One region of the Geobacillus sp. C56-T3 genome, then DNA from elsewhere that is predicted to be linked to it. Evidence: riboswitches for the same ligand, from Rfam matches in the RefSeq annotation. Region 1 holds a riboswitch; the other holds the start of a gene.
What was found. Region 1 has a riboswitch for S-adenosylmethionine ahead of GC56T3_RS02775 (methionine ABC transporter ATP-binding protein). Riboswitches for the same ligand answer to the same signal wherever they lie in the genome.

Region 2: linked by a shared signal. The riboswitch ahead of GC56T3_RS13935 (methionine biosynthesis PLP-dependent protein) and the one ahead of GC56T3_RS02775 (methionine ABC transporter ATP-binding protein) in region 1 are both predicted to bind S-adenosylmethionine.

The regions. Positions count from the first base shown of each region.
Region 1 is NC_014206.1:533,565-541,205, reverse strand. Features, by position in the region: gene GC56T3_RS02780 (methionine ABC transporter permease) at 1-533, opposite strand, end outside; gene GC56T3_RS02775 (methionine ABC transporter ATP-binding protein) at 523-1,551, opposite strand; SAM riboswitch class I at 1,639-1,748, opposite strand; gene GC56T3_RS02770 (hypothetical protein) at 1,822-2,169, opposite strand; gene GC56T3_RS02765 (thioredoxin family protein) at 2,316-2,633, opposite strand; gene GC56T3_RS02760 (toprim domain-containing protein) at 2,630-2,989, opposite strand; gene GC56T3_RS02755 (YusG family protein) at 3,088-3,324, opposite strand; gene gcvH (glycine cleavage system protein GcvH) at 3,400-3,783, opposite strand; gene GC56T3_RS02745 (arsenate reductase family protein) at 3,879-4,244, opposite strand; gene GC56T3_RS02740 (acyl-CoA dehydrogenase family protein) at 4,323-6,107, opposite strand; gene GC56T3_RS02735 (acetyl-CoA C-acetyltransferase) at 6,245-7,417, opposite strand; gene GC56T3_RS02730 (3-hydroxyacyl-CoA dehydrogenase/enoyl-CoA hydratase family protein) at 7,446-7,641, opposite strand, start outside.
Region 2 is NC_014206.1:2,827,734-2,835,374, reverse strand. Features, by position in the region: gene GC56T3_RS13950 (GNAT family N-acetyltransferase) at 1-367, opposite strand, end outside; gene GC56T3_RS13945 (YjcG family protein) at 369-890, opposite strand; gene GC56T3_RS13940 (esterase family protein) at 990-1,718, opposite strand; SAM riboswitch class I at 1,906-2,016, shown strand; gene GC56T3_RS13935 (methionine biosynthesis PLP-dependent protein) at 2,218-3,321, shown strand; gene metC (cystathionine beta-lyase) at 3,325-4,503, shown strand; gene GC56T3_RS13925 (HD-GYP domain-containing protein) at 4,542-6,041, opposite strand; tRNA gene GC56T3_RS13920 (tRNA-Val) at 6,419-6,490, shown strand; partial or broken gene GC56T3_RS13915 (IS982 family transposase) at 6,602-7,478, opposite strand.

The sequences.
Region 1 (7,641 bases):
CCAAGCCCGCCGGCGCCGATGGCTCCAGCCATCGCTGTATAGCTGACGAGCGACACCGCCGTCACCGTAATGCCGGAGACAAGCGCCGGCAATGACTCCGGCAGCAGCACTTTCCAAATGATCGTCCACGTTGAGGCGCCCATCGCTTGGGCTGCTTCGATGACGCCTTTATCAATTTCGCGAAGAGCGATTTCGACCATGCGGGCGTAAAACGGCGCGGCCCCAATGACCAGAGCCGGCAGCGCCGCATTGGCGCCAAGCATCGTCCCGACGAGCCATGTTGTAAACGGAATGAGCAAAATGATCAAAATAATAAACGGAATGGAGCGGAAAATGTTCACAAACGCCGCAATCACTGTATTGACAAACCGGTTTTCCCATAGGTTGCCCTTCGCTGTCAAAAATAGAAGCAAGCCAAGAACGATTCCGAGGACGAAAGTGGCCGCCACCGCCACTCCCGTCATATACAGCGTCTCGACCGTCGCCGCCCACATCGTCTCCCATTGCACGTTCGGCAGGAGGTTAGCGAGCATCGTGAATCACCTCCACCGCCACTTGCTGGCGTTGAATATAGTCAAGCGCCCGGTCGATTTCATCCCTCGCCCCGTCGAGGTGCACGAACAGCACCCCATAGGCGCCTTGATGGGTTTGCGAAATTTTCCCTTGCAAAATGTTGACATCGACGGCAAACTGGCGCACCACTTCGGTGATGAGCGGCTTTCCGGCGGCCGCGCCGACGAACGTCAGCTGCGCGATCAGCCCGCTCGGGTATTGGCCAAACAAATGGGAAATCGCCTCTTCCGTCTCCTCGGGCTCGATCAGCTGCTTGACAAACCGTTTCGTAATCGGTTGCTGCGGGTTGCGGAACACATGCAACACTTCGCCTTGCTCGACGATTCGGCCGCTTTCCATCACCGCAACGCGGTCGCAAATTTTGCGGATGACGTGCATTTCATGGGTGATCAGCACAATCGTCAGCCCAAGACGCTTGTTGATGTCAACGAGCAAGTCCAAAATCGCATCAGTCGTCTGCGGGTCCAACGCCGATGTCGCCTCGTCGCACAGCAAGACTTTCGGGTTGTTGGCGAGCGCCCGGGCGATGCCGACCCGCTGCTTTTGCCCGCCGCTCAGCTGCGACGGGTAGGCATCCTCGCGCCCGGAAAGGCCGACAAGCTCGATCAATTCATCCACCCGCTTGTTCCGCTCCTCTTTCGGGACGCCGGCAATTTCAAGCGGAAAGGCAATGTTTTCCCTGACTGTGCGAGACCAAAGCAAGTTGAAATGCTGGAAAATCATCCCGATTTCTTGGCGCGCCTTGCGCAGCTCCCGACCTTTCACGCGCGTCATATCGCGCCCGGCGACGACCACCCGGCCGCTCGTCGGCTTCTCGAGCCCATTGAGCAAGCGGATGAGCGTGCTTTTCCCCGCGCCGCTGTAGCCGATAATGCCGAAAATTTCCCCTTCGCGAATCTCAAGCGACACATTGTCGACAGCCGTGACCGAACCGTTGGCCGCCTGATAGATTTTCGTCACTTGTTCGAGTGTAATCATCGTTTCACCTTCCTCCCCAAGCGGCAGAGCGCAAAAAGAAAACCTTTCTGCCCGCAGAGAACAGAAAGGTATCGTGCACCATTCCGTCTCTTATCTCTCAAAGCAGGCCGCTTTGTGTGAATTGGCACCATTTCAGCAGATGCGCTGACGGTTGCCGGGCTTCATTGGGCACATCCCTCCACCTCTCTTGATAAGAGCGCAACAATCGCCTATTCAATTGATTACGAGTGTGATTGTATCATTGTCTGTCGAATCGTGTCAACATCTTTTTTATCCGACGTGCCGATACGGCTTGGCCAAATGGAGGAGCGACTCGAGCAGCAACATATGGCGGAAGCTTCCTGACACGTGCACTTCTTGCAGCCGGACGAGCTGCTGCAGCTTCAGTTCGCCGTTCAGCAGGGACGCGAGCGCCTCTTTGGAGCCGCGCACCGTCAATGTTTTCCGTTCATCGTTTTCCATCCCTCTAGCGGCTGATTCCTTGCCGATCAACAGCAAGGCGGTTTCGTCATCGCTTTCAAACCGAACATATAGCTGCTCATCCGGCAAAATCGGCACCAAATGGCGCAACACTTGCATCCGTTCCACGAACTGCCCGACTAATTCACGCATTTCCATGGATATCCCCTCCCCCATTTTTATTTTTTTCACTTCCACCTGAAGAGGAGAAATCCTTCACAAAAATCTCGACAACCCGTTGACGAACGAGCGCCGTTTTTGTCATTTCCCAAGAAATGTGTCAAACAGCGTCAAAAAAAGGCGAATCATCGGGGCGGCAAGCAGGCTTGAATCACTTCGTACAAATACGGAACGGAATGAAAGGCATACCACTTGCCTGCGATCGTTCCGTCCCTAAAAAGAAGCAGGCAAGGAACGCTTTCAATTTTCCACGCAACGGCCTGCTCAGGGATATAGTTGATGTCCGTTTCGTAAAACGGCAGCGCCGGAAACAACTGCTCCACCACCGTGAGCATCCGCCGAGCCAGCTGGCACGTGCCGCACAGCGGTGTATACAAATAAAGGGCCAGAAGCGGCTCGACTTCCACCACTCGCTTGACATCGTTTCGGTCGATCGCTTTCACTCGCCTCTCCCTCTCATCAGCAATTCGATGCGGACGTCGAAACGAGCGCGCAACAACACTTGCGCCAAGTGCCAAGGCGGAGCAGTCGCCACTTCGCGATACGCCCGGTCAATGTAAAGATGCTCCGCCTCTGGAAACATGCGGCGAAACTGCCGGCGCAATTTTTCCCCCGCCTCATCGGCATCGGCCAAGACGTATACATCGCATCCTTCCAGCTCATCAGCCAGCTCCTCAAGGCGCGCATCACTGATCGTGCCGTTTGTGCAGACGATGACGACTGGTTCGTTCAGCACCGCCGCCACTTTTTGCTTGTCTGATCGCCCTTCGACGATGATCACTTTTTCCACGCGTCGCATGTCCGACCCACCTAACTTCAAATGAGGATACTATTATTGTATGTCTTGCGCCGGCCAAATGTTGAAAATGAAAAGCAACGGCCATCCACCGTTGCCTTTCAACACCAGCCCGCTTCCCCGTCGCAATCGACATATTTTTGGTCCGGCTCAACGGTAGCGGTCACCTGTTTGTAAATTCTTCCGTTTTGTTCGGTATACCCATTTTTCAACGGGACGGCCGCCGGAAGCGGAAGGCGCCCGATGAGCTCTCCTTCCTCGTACAGCTCCAGCGAGCGGCCGTTCAGTTTGCCGATGATCCGGTCCGTGACATCTATGCGCGTCGTTTGCAGCGCCATCGCGAGCACCCCTTTTTTCAATCAAATTCCGATATGTATAGAGTGCCCGAATCGAAGCGAAGATTGCAGGAACGTTTATCCTTCGTTGATCATCGCCTCGTATTGTTCCGCCGTCAACAAATTGTCGATTTCGCTCAAATCGTTCGGTTTGACGACAATCATCCACGCTTTGTCATACGGCGATTCGTTCACGTACTCCGGATGGTCATTTAACGCCTCATTCACTTCGACCACCGTGCCGCTGATCGGCGCATACAATTCCGAGACCGTTTTCACCGATTCAACGCTGCCGAACGGCTCGTTCGCCGCAACCTCTGCGCCGACTTCCGGCAGCTCGACAAAGACAATGTCGCCAAGCTCTGATTGGGCGTAATCCGTAATGCCGACGCGCACGTTCTCTCCTTCCACGCGCACCCATTCATGCTCCTTTGTGTAACGAAGTTCTTTCGGCGTGTTCATCGAATCCCTCCATTGCGACAAAATGTATATTCCTTTTCATCATAACCGATTTTCCGCAAAAACTCACTGAATTCACCCGATTTTGCAAAAATTTTTTATGTCCCCGCCGCGAAAAACGCCTCGTATTCTTGTTCGCGAAAGCCCACGACGACCCGCTCGCCGTCCGTCAAAATCGGCCGTTTGACCAACATCCCGTCCGAGGCGAGCCAATCGAGCATCTCGTCTTCCGATGCGCGGTCGAGCTTGTCCTTCAAGCCAAGCTCGCGGTATTTCATCCCGCTCGTGTTGAAAAATTTTTTGAGCGGCAGCCCGCTTTGACGGTGCAAACGGGCGAGCTCCTCTTTCGTCAGCGGCTCGTCGACTAAGTTCACCGTCCGCACGTCAACGCCGTGTTCATCGAGCCAACGCTTCGCCTTCCGGCACGTTCCGCATTTTGGATACCAATAGAGCGTGAGCGCCATCTTCACTCCTCCCTTTCATTTCCGCTGTTTGGCAAACAAATAAGAAGCACCAGGCAGTCTGCCTGGCACTTCCCATTATCACACAATATACCGTTCGGCTTCAATGAGCGCGGCGGCCGCTTCGCGTTTTTTCGCGATCACATTGATCGGCGTATGGCGCGTCAGCCGGCGGAGCGCGGCGAGCATCATCCGCAGCGTGTCGCCTTGTTCGACGGCGACGAGCGTTTCTTTCGCATGGGCTTCAATTTCATTGAACGCCTCTTGGCAGAAAATTTGCGTGTACAGCAATTTTTGTTTGTTTTTCTCCTCACCGCTCGCCTGAATCGCTTTTTCCGTGCGCAAAAGCGCTGATTCCATCGCGTAAATGTTCGAGACGATGTCGGCGATGTTGACGAGCACTTCTTGCTCTTCTTCAATGCGCTGGCCGTATTTTTGCGCCGCTAAACCGGCGACCATCAAGGCGATTTTTTTCGCGTTGCGCACCAAGTATTTCTCTTGTTCGAGCACGCCCGAACCCGGTTCCTCGGCCGCCATCATCATCAGTTCTTCCTGAAGCTGCTGCGCTTTTTGGAAGAGCGGCAGCTCGCCTTTTAACGCCTTTTTCAAATACATGCCCGGCACGAGAAGGCGGTTGATTTCGTTCGTCCCCTCGAAAATGCGGTTGATGCGCGAATCGCGGTAGGCGCGCTCAATTTCGTATTCCTGCATAAAGCCGTACCCGCCGTGGATTTGCACGCCTTCATCCACGATGTAATCGAGCACTTCCGTCGCAAAAAACTTGTTCAATGAGCATTCGATCGCATATTCGGCGATCGATTTCGCCACTTCCTTGCCATCTTTCGCCTTTTCCGCATCAAGCAGGCCCATCCGTTCATCGAACAAGCCGACCGTGCGGTAAACCGAGCTTTCGGCGGCATACAGGCGCGACGCCATCGTCGCGAATTTTTCCTGCGTCAACGTAAACTGCGAAATCGGCCGTTTGAATTGCTGGCGCTGATTGGCGTATTTGAGCGTGATCTCCAACGCCCGCTTCGCGCCGCCGACCGCCCCTAACCCAAGCTTGTAGCGGCCGATGTTCAAAATGTTGAAGGCGATGACATGGCCTTTTCCGATTTCACCGAGCACGTTTTCTTTCGGCACCGGCACATCTTGCAAAATGAGCGTTCTTGTCGACGAGCTTTTAATCCCCATTTTCTTTTCTTCCGGACCAGTTGAAACGCCCGGGAAGTCGCGTTCCACGATGAACGCGGTGAAATGTTCGCCGTCGACTTTTGCATAGACGACAAACACATCAGCAAAACCGGAGTTGGTGATCCATTGTTTTTCGCCGTTTAAAATGTAATGCGTGCCTTCCGCGTTTAATCTCGCCGTCGTTTTCGCGCCGAGGGCGTCCGAACCCGAGCCAGGCTCCGTCAAGGCGTAGGCGGCGATTTTTTCGCCGGTCGCTAAATACGGCAAATATTTTTGTTTTTGTTCTTCCGTGCCAAACAACACAATCGGCAGCGAGCCAATCCCGACGTGCGCCCCGTGCGAAATGGCAAAACCGCCGGCCGGCGCCATTTTTTCCGCAATGATGGCCGAGCTCACTTTATCTAGGCCCAAACCGCCGTATTCTTCCGGAATGTCAGCGCTTAACAAGCCGAGCTCGCCCGCTTTGCGAAGCAATTTCACGGAACGGTCAAACTCGTGGTTTTCCAAATGCTCGAGCTGCGGGAGCACTTCATTGTTGACATACTCTTCCGTCGTTTTGGCAATCATATGATGTTCGTCGGTGAAATCTTCCGGCGTAAACACGCGCTCCGCCGGAATGTCTTCAATCAAAAAGCTGCCGCCTTTGATCGCTTCTTCCATCGTTTTGGCCATCGTTGATTTCCTCCCCCGAAAGATGATTGATGATCCGGGCGGCGACGCCGCCCGGGAAATAGACGTTCCATGCAGCTGGGCAAATGCGGATGCATGCCTCGCGCGAGCTGATGAAGCCCGCTCGCTGTCAGCTGCCGCTACAGCAGCTCAAACACGCCAGCCGCTCCCATGCCGCCGCCGATGCACATCGTGACGATGCCGAACTGCACGTTGCGGCGCCGCATTTCGTAAAGCAAAGACAAGGTCAGCTTCGCGCCCGTGCAGCCGAGCGGGTGGCCTAGAGCAATCGCCCCGCCGTTGACGTTGACAATGTCTTCATCCAATCCAAGTTCGCGGATGACTTGGATCGATTGCGAGGCGAACGCTTCGTTCAGCTCGATCAAACCGATGTCGGACAGCTCAAGGCCGGCCAGCTTCAACGCTTTCGGCACCGCAGCGACCGGGCCGATCCCCATCACTTCCGGCGGCACGCCGGCAACCGCGAACGAACGAAACTTGCCGAGCGGCTTCAAGCCGAGCGACTCCGCTTTTTCGCGGTCCATCACCATGACCGCCGCCGCCCCGTCGCTCATTTGCGACGCGTTGCCGGCGGTGACGGTGCCGTTTACCGCAAACGCCGGCCGGAGTTTCGCGAGCGTTTCCATATTCGTGTCCGGGCGCACGCCTTCATCTTGTGTAAAGACGACTTTCTCCTCAACGAGTTTGTTGCCTTCTACTTTGCGCACCGTCACCTCGACCGGCACGATTTCTTCATTGAATTTTCCTTCGGCAATCGCCTTGGCGGCGCGCTGGTGGCTGCGCACCGCGAACGCGTCTTGGTCCTCGCGGCTGACGCCGTATTTTTTCGCCACTTGCTCGGCAGTGTGCCCCATGGACATGTAGTATTCCGGCGCTTCTTCCGCCAAGCGGGCGTTCGGGCGGACGACATGCCCCATCATCGGCACCATGCTCATCGATTCGACCCCGCCGGCGATGACCGTATCGGAATGGCCGAGCATCACCCGTTCCGCCGCATAGGCGATCGCCTGCAAACCGGACGAGCAATACCGGTTGATCGTGATCGCCGGCACGGTATACGGCAGCCCGGCGAGCGCGCCGATGTTGCGGGCGATGTTCAATCCTTGCTCCGCCTCCGGCATGGCGCACCCGATAATCAAGTCGTCAATGTTTCCTTCATAGTTCCCCGCGCGCTTGATCGTTTCTTTGACGACGAGCGCCCCTAAATCATCCGGCCGCACGTGGGCGAGCGTTCCTTTTTTCGCTTTGCCGACCGGTGTGCGCGCACCTGCGACAATGACCGCTTCTCTCACGCCAATCCCCCCCTTGATCTCCTCCGCTTTAGTTGCGGAGCGGTTTTCCTTTCACAAGCATATGCTGCATGCGCGCTTGCGTCTTCGGCTCGCCGATGAGGCTCAAAAACGCCTCGCGCTCGAGATCGAGCAAATATTGCTCGTCGACTTCCGTTCCGTACGGCACTTTGCCGCCGGCTAGAACATACGCCAATTTTTTCGCGATTTTCAAATCGTGCTCGCTG
Region 2 (7,641 bases), 1.4 Mb from region 1:
TGTAGCCGAGCTTTTTGTAAAACGGTTCCGCGTGCGTCTGGGCGTTCAGTTTCGCCGTTTTCGCCCCTTTTGTTTTCGCCAGCTGTTCGATCGCTTCCATCACCATCCGTCCGGCGCCGCGGCCGCGGTAGGACGGCAGGACGCAAATGCGCTCGATTTTGCCGACGCCTTCGTCAATGAAACGGAGCCGCCCAGCACCGACCGGTGTTTGGCCATCATACAGGACGAGGTGGAACGAGTCGTCCTCGAATGCGTCGATTTCCTCGTCTTCCGGCACGTTTTGCTCCTCAATGAATACGAGCCGGCGGACGCGCAAGGCGTCTTCGTACAAAGCGCGATCTTGCGTTGTGCCAATCGCAATGTTCATCTCAGACCGTTTCCTTTCCTCCGACGATAAACGTTTCATAGACGGTCCACGAGCCGTTTTCCAGCTGATAGAGAAGATGGAAGCGGTCGACGGTCTCCTCGAAGTGCACATCTTGCAGCTTCAGCTGGCTGTAGACGTCCGCATATTCTGCGCCCGGCAAATCGCGGCCGATCGTAATGTGAGGCACGAACACAAACTCCGGCTTTCCGGCGAACAAGCCGCTGTGCAGTTGTTCATGAAGGCGCTCGAGCACGTCGTTTGGTTCCACCTTCAAATAAATGATGTTGCTTGTCGGGTAAAACGAGCTGAATTTGGTCACTTTGATCGGAATGGGAGGTGTTTCCGCCGCAATGCGGCGCAACTCTTTCGCCATTTTTTTTATTTGCTCCTCATCCGCTTCAAATGGGTATTTCAGCGTAATATGCGGCGGGATGAGGGCGTAATGGCTGTCGTACCGTTTCCGGTACGAGTTGGCGAAGTCCTGAATCCGTTTTGGCGGAAAGATCACAATGCCGTACTTCATTTTGTTTTCCCTCCTTGAACCAGTTCTTTTTCCACGCGCAGGAAACGCACGGAATTGAATGCGGCGGCTTCGACATCTTTGAAGTTGCTCCGTTTTGTCCTATAACGATAAAACAGCGGCTACGGCCCGGGGTACATCCGGCTGCCAATACGTCCACGCATGACCGCCTTCGAACTCATGGTACGTATAAGCAAACCGTTTTTCCATAAACAAGTCCCGCGCCATTCGATTCGGGGTGATAAAATCGCGCACATGGCCATCCGTCGTTTTCACCGCTGTTTCCTCTGTGCCAACAGAATGGTAAAGCGAAAGGAGCGATGGATCGCGGAATGAGCGGATGCGCGCCAATACCGAGTCATCGATATAGGGGGACTGCATGGCGATTTTCCCAAATGTATGCGGATACAACAACCCGGCTAGAAGCGACACCGTTCCGCCGAGCGAATCGCCGATCAGCGCCCGGCCTTTGCCCATTTGGTATGTCGGCAGTTCGCGGTCCAAAAACGGGACGAGTTCATGGGCTAAAAAACGAAGGTATGCTTCGTGCTTTCGGCCTTCCGGGTGGTATTTCTCGTAGCGGTCGTTGACGTTCCGATACGGGATGCCGACGACGATCGTCCGGTCGATTGTTCCTTCTGCCATCAGCGTTTCGATGACGGTTTTCATTTTTCCATACATAAAATAATCTTTGCCATCTTGCGCGATTAATAAAGAATATTTGTAAAGCGGCGAAAAATTGCTTGGCAAGTAGACGAGCAGTTCGATTTCTTCTTGCAGCTCTCCGCTGTACAACTTGCAGTCGCGCATCGTTCCTGTTGCTGTCGCCATGACCATCCTCCATGAAAGCGTAAGTTCATCTGTTATTGTAACATATTTGCGCCAAAAGATGTTAACGAAGGGCTCGAATTTTTTGCGAATTTGCCGAATCGTGCCATTCACAAAAAAATGGCTTGCAAAAACGGGGGGAATGCGCTACATTTTTTATTAAAATTAGAAAAATTGAATACGCGTCTCATTCTTATCAAGAGAAGCGGAGGGAACTGGCCCAATGAAGCTTCAGCAACCAGCCGCCCGGCGGCCAGGTGCTAAATCCAGCGAATTGAGCATTCAATTCGGCAGATAAGAAGAAGCATGACCATGTGCGTATGGAAAAGTCTTCTTCTTAGAAGACTTTTTTTATTTACTCAAGCGGCCGCTCCCATCAACCGCGAGGCGGTCTAGGACCAAGGCGCTCGGCCGTTGCCCGACAGACAGCGGCGCTTCATTGGGCGTCAAGTAGTCGGCCGTTGATCCATGATGGAATTTTCAGCAGAAGGAGAGAGATGAGATGGAGAAACTGGAGACGTTGTTAGCGCAAATTGGCAACCGGAGCGAAACAGTGACGGGGACGGTCAACCCGCCGGTTTATTTTTCCACCGCCTACCGCCATGCCGGCATCGGAGAGTCGACCGGGTTTGACTACATCCGCACCGGCAACCCGACGCGCAAAATCGTCGAAGAAGCGATCGCGAGACTGGAAGGCGGCGACCAAGGCTATGCGTTCAGCTCCGGCATGGCCGCCATTCAGACGGTGCTCGCCTTGTTTGAGAGCGGAGACGAGTTTCTCGTATCGGCCGACCTTTACGGCGGCACGTACCGCCTGTTTGAGCGCGGCTGGCGCAAGTACGGTCTTGGATTCCATTATGTCGATTTTACTGATCTCGCTGAGGTGGAAGCGTGTATCACCGAAAAAACGAAAGCGATTTTCCTGGAAACACCGACGAACCCGCTTATGCATGAGACCGATATCCGCGCTGTCTCCGAGTTCGCCAAGCGGCATGGGCTTTTGTTGATCGTTGACAACACGTTTTATACACCGGTGCTTCAACGCCCGATCGAACAAGGCGCCGATATTGTCATCCACAGCGCCACGAAATATTTAGGCGGCCATAACGACGTGTTGGCTGGCCTTGTCGTCGCCAAGGGCGAGGAGCTCTGTCAGCGCCTGGCCGAGTATCAGAACGCCATCGGCGCGGTTTTGTCGCCGTTTGATTCGTGGCTGTTGATTCGCGGGATGAAAACGCTGGCGCTGCGGATGCGCCAGCATGAAGAAAACGCCAGGCGCATCAGCGGCTTTTTGCGCGAACATGAAGATGTCACCGATGTGTTGTATCCGGGGAGAGGCGGGATGCTGTCGTTCCGGATTGCCGATGAAAAGTGGGTGAACGGGTTTTTAAAAAGCTTGCGCCTCATTACGTTCGCGGAAAGCCTGGGCGGAGTCGAAAGCTTTATTACGTACCCGGCGACGCAGACGCATGCGGACATTCCTGAGGAAATCCGCATCCAAAACGGTATTTGCAACCGGCTGCTCCGTTTCTCGGTCGGCATTGAGCACGCTGACGATTTGATCGCCGATTTGGCGCAGGCATTGAAAAACATGAAAGAGGTGTAAGCGATGGAACAGGAATGGGCGTTTTCGACGAAACTGCTCCATAACGAATGGAAAGTCGACCGCGAAACGGGGGCGGTGAGCGTGCCGATCCAGCACGCCTCCACGTTCCATCAGTTCGATTTCGATTCATTCGGCAAATACGACTACAGCCGCTCCAGCAACCCGACGCGCGAGGCGCTTGAGGAAACGATCGCGGCGTTAGAAGGCGGAACGCGCGGGTTTGCGTTCGCCTCTGGTATGGCGGCTATTTCAACGGCGTTTTTGCTTCTCTCAAAAGGCGACCACGTGCTTGTGACCGAAGACGTCTATGGCGGCACGTACCGGATGGTTACGGAGGTGCTCGGCCGCTTTGGCATTGAATATACGTTTGTCGATATGACCGATTTAAACGCAGTGGCGGAAAACATCCGGCCGAACACGAAAGTCATTTATATGGAAACGCCGTCCAATCCATTGTTAAAAGTGACCGATATTCAAGGCGTCGTCAAGTTGGCGAAGGCGCATGGCTGTTTGACATTCTTGGATAATACGTTCATGACGCCGGCGCTGCAGCGGCCGCTTGATCTTGGAGTCGATGTCGTCCTTCACAGCGCCACGAAATTTTTAGCCGGCCATAGCGACGTCGTCGCAGGATTGGCGGTGGTGAAAGATGAAGAATTGGGAAAAGAATTGTACAAACTGCAAAACGCGTTTGGCGCCGTCCTTGGCGTCCAAGATGCGTGGCTTGTGCTGCGGGGATTAAAAACGCTCCACGTTCGGCTGAAGCAGTCGTCTGAATCAGCGGCCGCCATCGCCAAGTATTTGGCTTGTCATTCAAAGGTCGAAAAAGTGTATTATCCGGGGCTTTCGCACCACCCAGGCCATGACATCCAGCGCCATCAGGCGGCCGGGTTTGGCGCTGTGCTGTCGTTCCGCTTAGCCGATGAAGAAGCGGCTCGGACGTTCGTCCGAAACGTCCGCCTGCCGGTGTTTGCTGTCAGCCTTGGGGCGGTCGAGTCGATTTTATCGCACCCGGCGAAAATGTCGCATGCGGCCATGCCAAAAGAAGAGCGGCTCCGCCGCGGCATTACCGACGGCTTGCTGCGGCTGAGCGTCGGGCTTGAGGATGTGAACGATTTGATCCGCGATTTCGAGCAGGCGCTGTCGTTCGTGAAAGAGCGGCCGTCGGTTTCAACGACATAGCAATCAGCCCGCCAAGCCTTCCAAGCTCGGCGGGCGGTTCAAGATGCCGCTGAGGTTGACAACAGCTTCTCCTCTTGTAAGTGTTTCAAAAAAAGGTCGACGAGTTCGCTGTCCCACTGCGTTCCCTTTCCTTTTCTCAAGATGTCCGCCGCTTGGCGAATATCCATGCCTTTTCGGTACGGACGATCCGAAGTCATGGCGTCAAATGCATCGGCCACGGCGATGATTTTGCCAAACAACGGAATGTCGTCGCCTGCTAAGCCATCCGGATATCCCTTGCCATCGATGCGTTCGTGATGGGAGCGAATGCCGGGCAAAAGCGGTTCGATCGGTTCGATCGGCCTGACTTCTCGCAAAATGGCCTCCCCAAGGGCAGGGTGCTTTTTGATCCAGGCAAATTCGTCATCGCTTAATTTTCCGTCTTTCAGCAAAATGGCGTCTGGAATGCCGATCTTTCCAATGTCATGCAGCAGAGCGGAGCGATACAAGGCATCCAGCTGTTCATCCGGAAGGGAAAGCTTTTCCCCAATCGCGAGCGCGTAACGGGCCACGCGCAGCGAGTGTCCCGCTGTATAAGGATCGCGAGCGTCAAGCGCCGCTGTCAAGACGGTGATGAAACTGTTGAGCAGTTCTTTGTTCGTTCGATCACGCCGATGCACAGCATCGATCATATGATTGAATCCGCGAAGCAAATACGCAAATTCGTCCGTATAGACATTGTGAGCGATCAGCTCATATATTTCGTTTTCCGCCCGTTTCATATGAGTTAACAGTACGCTGACCGGCTCGTTGATTTCGTCAACCAACAGGCGAGTCAAGAAAACGGAAAATGCGATCGAAAACAGCAAAATCACGGCTGCCCACGGCCAGTATGACCAGTGGGATGCACTCGGTCCGGCGAGCGACCATTTGATTTCCGTCGCTAAGCTGAACAATAAAACAGGAAACGTGCTGCTGAACAAGACCGTCAGCTGCAATTTTGTTTTGAGTGACACGGGAAGCGGCGGATGCCTTTCATCGATCTTGCCAGCCTTCGTAAGCAAATGCGCCATCAGCGGCCGGCACGCCTTCGTTGTCAAGAAAAATTCAATCAACGCATGGAGCGACGCAATCAAAATGGCGCCGATAAAGGCGTACAAAATGTATCGATAGGGAAGAGATAGGACACGGTAGTGGATGCATAAAGCCGTCAGCCCCATGCCGGGAATTGACAATCCAAACAGATGCGGGCCTAAAATGCGGCGAACCGCCAATAACGGCAAGCGGCGCGTTTGTTCCAGGGCCTTTGCGGCCAACCTCTCGTCCGGCTCTTTGACGGCAAAAAAACGGCGAATCGGCGCCAAGTCACGGCGAAAAACGATCCACTCGGCCGCTCCCATGACCATGGCTGAGAACAACAAAATGCCAATCAGCCATTTCGCTTCTTCCCATGAGATGGCGAGCGTCGTCAACATTAACGTCGAGCCGACGCCCATCACCGCAATCGCTGAGCCGGTAACATAATGACGCAACAACTGGTGCACGAATGAACGATACATGTTTTTCCGCCTTTCTTCTAAGACTATGGGCTTATTTCTAATATACTAATTCTCGCTTGATAGAACAATCAGAATGTAGAAAAAATACGATGACTAAGTTGTTAGGTGTTTTCTTCCGTATTGGCTACTCGTCTGCCTAGGCGTCAATTGCTATATTCGACTTCGTTGCCAGACAGCCGTTTGAAACGAGCTTGCACGAAACAGCAGCTCAAGGCGAAGATTCCCCGTCCCCGTGTTCCACTCTTGCTTCAATCGTTCGAATGCATGATATTTGAAGAAGGATTCTCTTTTTTCATCATGAACAACGATTTTTAAAAAAAGTTGTTGACAACCTGTATGCTCGTCTATATAATGAAAGATGTGTTCGATAGCGATACGACCTGTTAGCTCAGTGGGAGAGCACTTCCTTGACAGGGAAGGGGTCGGGGGTTCAAATCCCTCACAGGTCATTATCAAGCACCTCGAACTTGAGTTCGAGGTGCTATTGTATGATATAAACGATGATGGAATGTAAAGGATTGAATAAGTGAATTAGTATAACCCGTGGTGCTAGTTGAGCGTCAGCGCTCAACCAGCCCTAGTGTGACCAAGGAATAAGCCACCAAGATGCCATCGAGTGCCACTTCAAACCCGGCAATGGAATTCGCTCGAATGTCGGTGATCCGGTATTGGTCTACGAGAATCGAAAACACCGTCTCGATGACTTTGCGTTTTTTCCTGATCCATTCTTCCCATGTCTTCGATGGGCCGTGCTTTTGATTGTGTCGAGACGGTGTCCAGAACGCGGCTTGGTGTTCTTCATACAGCTTTTCTCGAAGAGCGCGGCTGATGTACCCTTTGTCTCCAAAGTTGTAGGGATGAGGGATTTGAGTCATCACCGTTTCAGCCGCTTTGACGTCGTGGCAGGACGCTTCCGTCACGACATAGCCCATGGCCAGCCCTTGATTGGTCACTTGAAGATGCAGCTTGAAACCGTAGTACCATTGCTTTTTGGAAGCACAATACCCCATATCCGCGATCCCTCGAAATCGCTTGACGCGCTGCATTCTCGCGGGATGGCACAACGGAAGAGGCAAACTGTCGACAATGTCTAGCATGGTGTTGGCCACGTTTGGCTAGTTCATGACGAATCCATTTGACCGCGAAGCCAAGCGCTCGGCAGCGGCGGTTGTATCGGGAGCGTTCAAGAAACGAGCCGTTTGTGAACAAATTTCCCGTGACAAAGAGATGCCAGGCTCGTTCGGAAGAAAAGCCCAGCAGCTTCCCCAAAAGGTGAACCGCCATGACCACTTCGTCTTCTTGCTTGACCAAGTGACGGTTGCGGCGATGAAGATACATTTGAATCAACGACAGTTGGGCAGAAACAAAACAGAAAATAGCGGCATATTGTTTTTGAAGTTTGGCTCGATCTGTAGGAAAATGAAAGTGCTCTTGCATGGGGGATCTCTCCTTTCGAATGTTGGGTGACACTTTCATTCTACTGGAGATCCGCCAGCAAGGGCTATTTTTATGCTTGTCTGAGTTTTATCTAGCACCACGGGTATTTTATTATTTTCAACCTAAAGGAGCATTCCCGTTAGGAGCTTTTCCGGGGACTTGA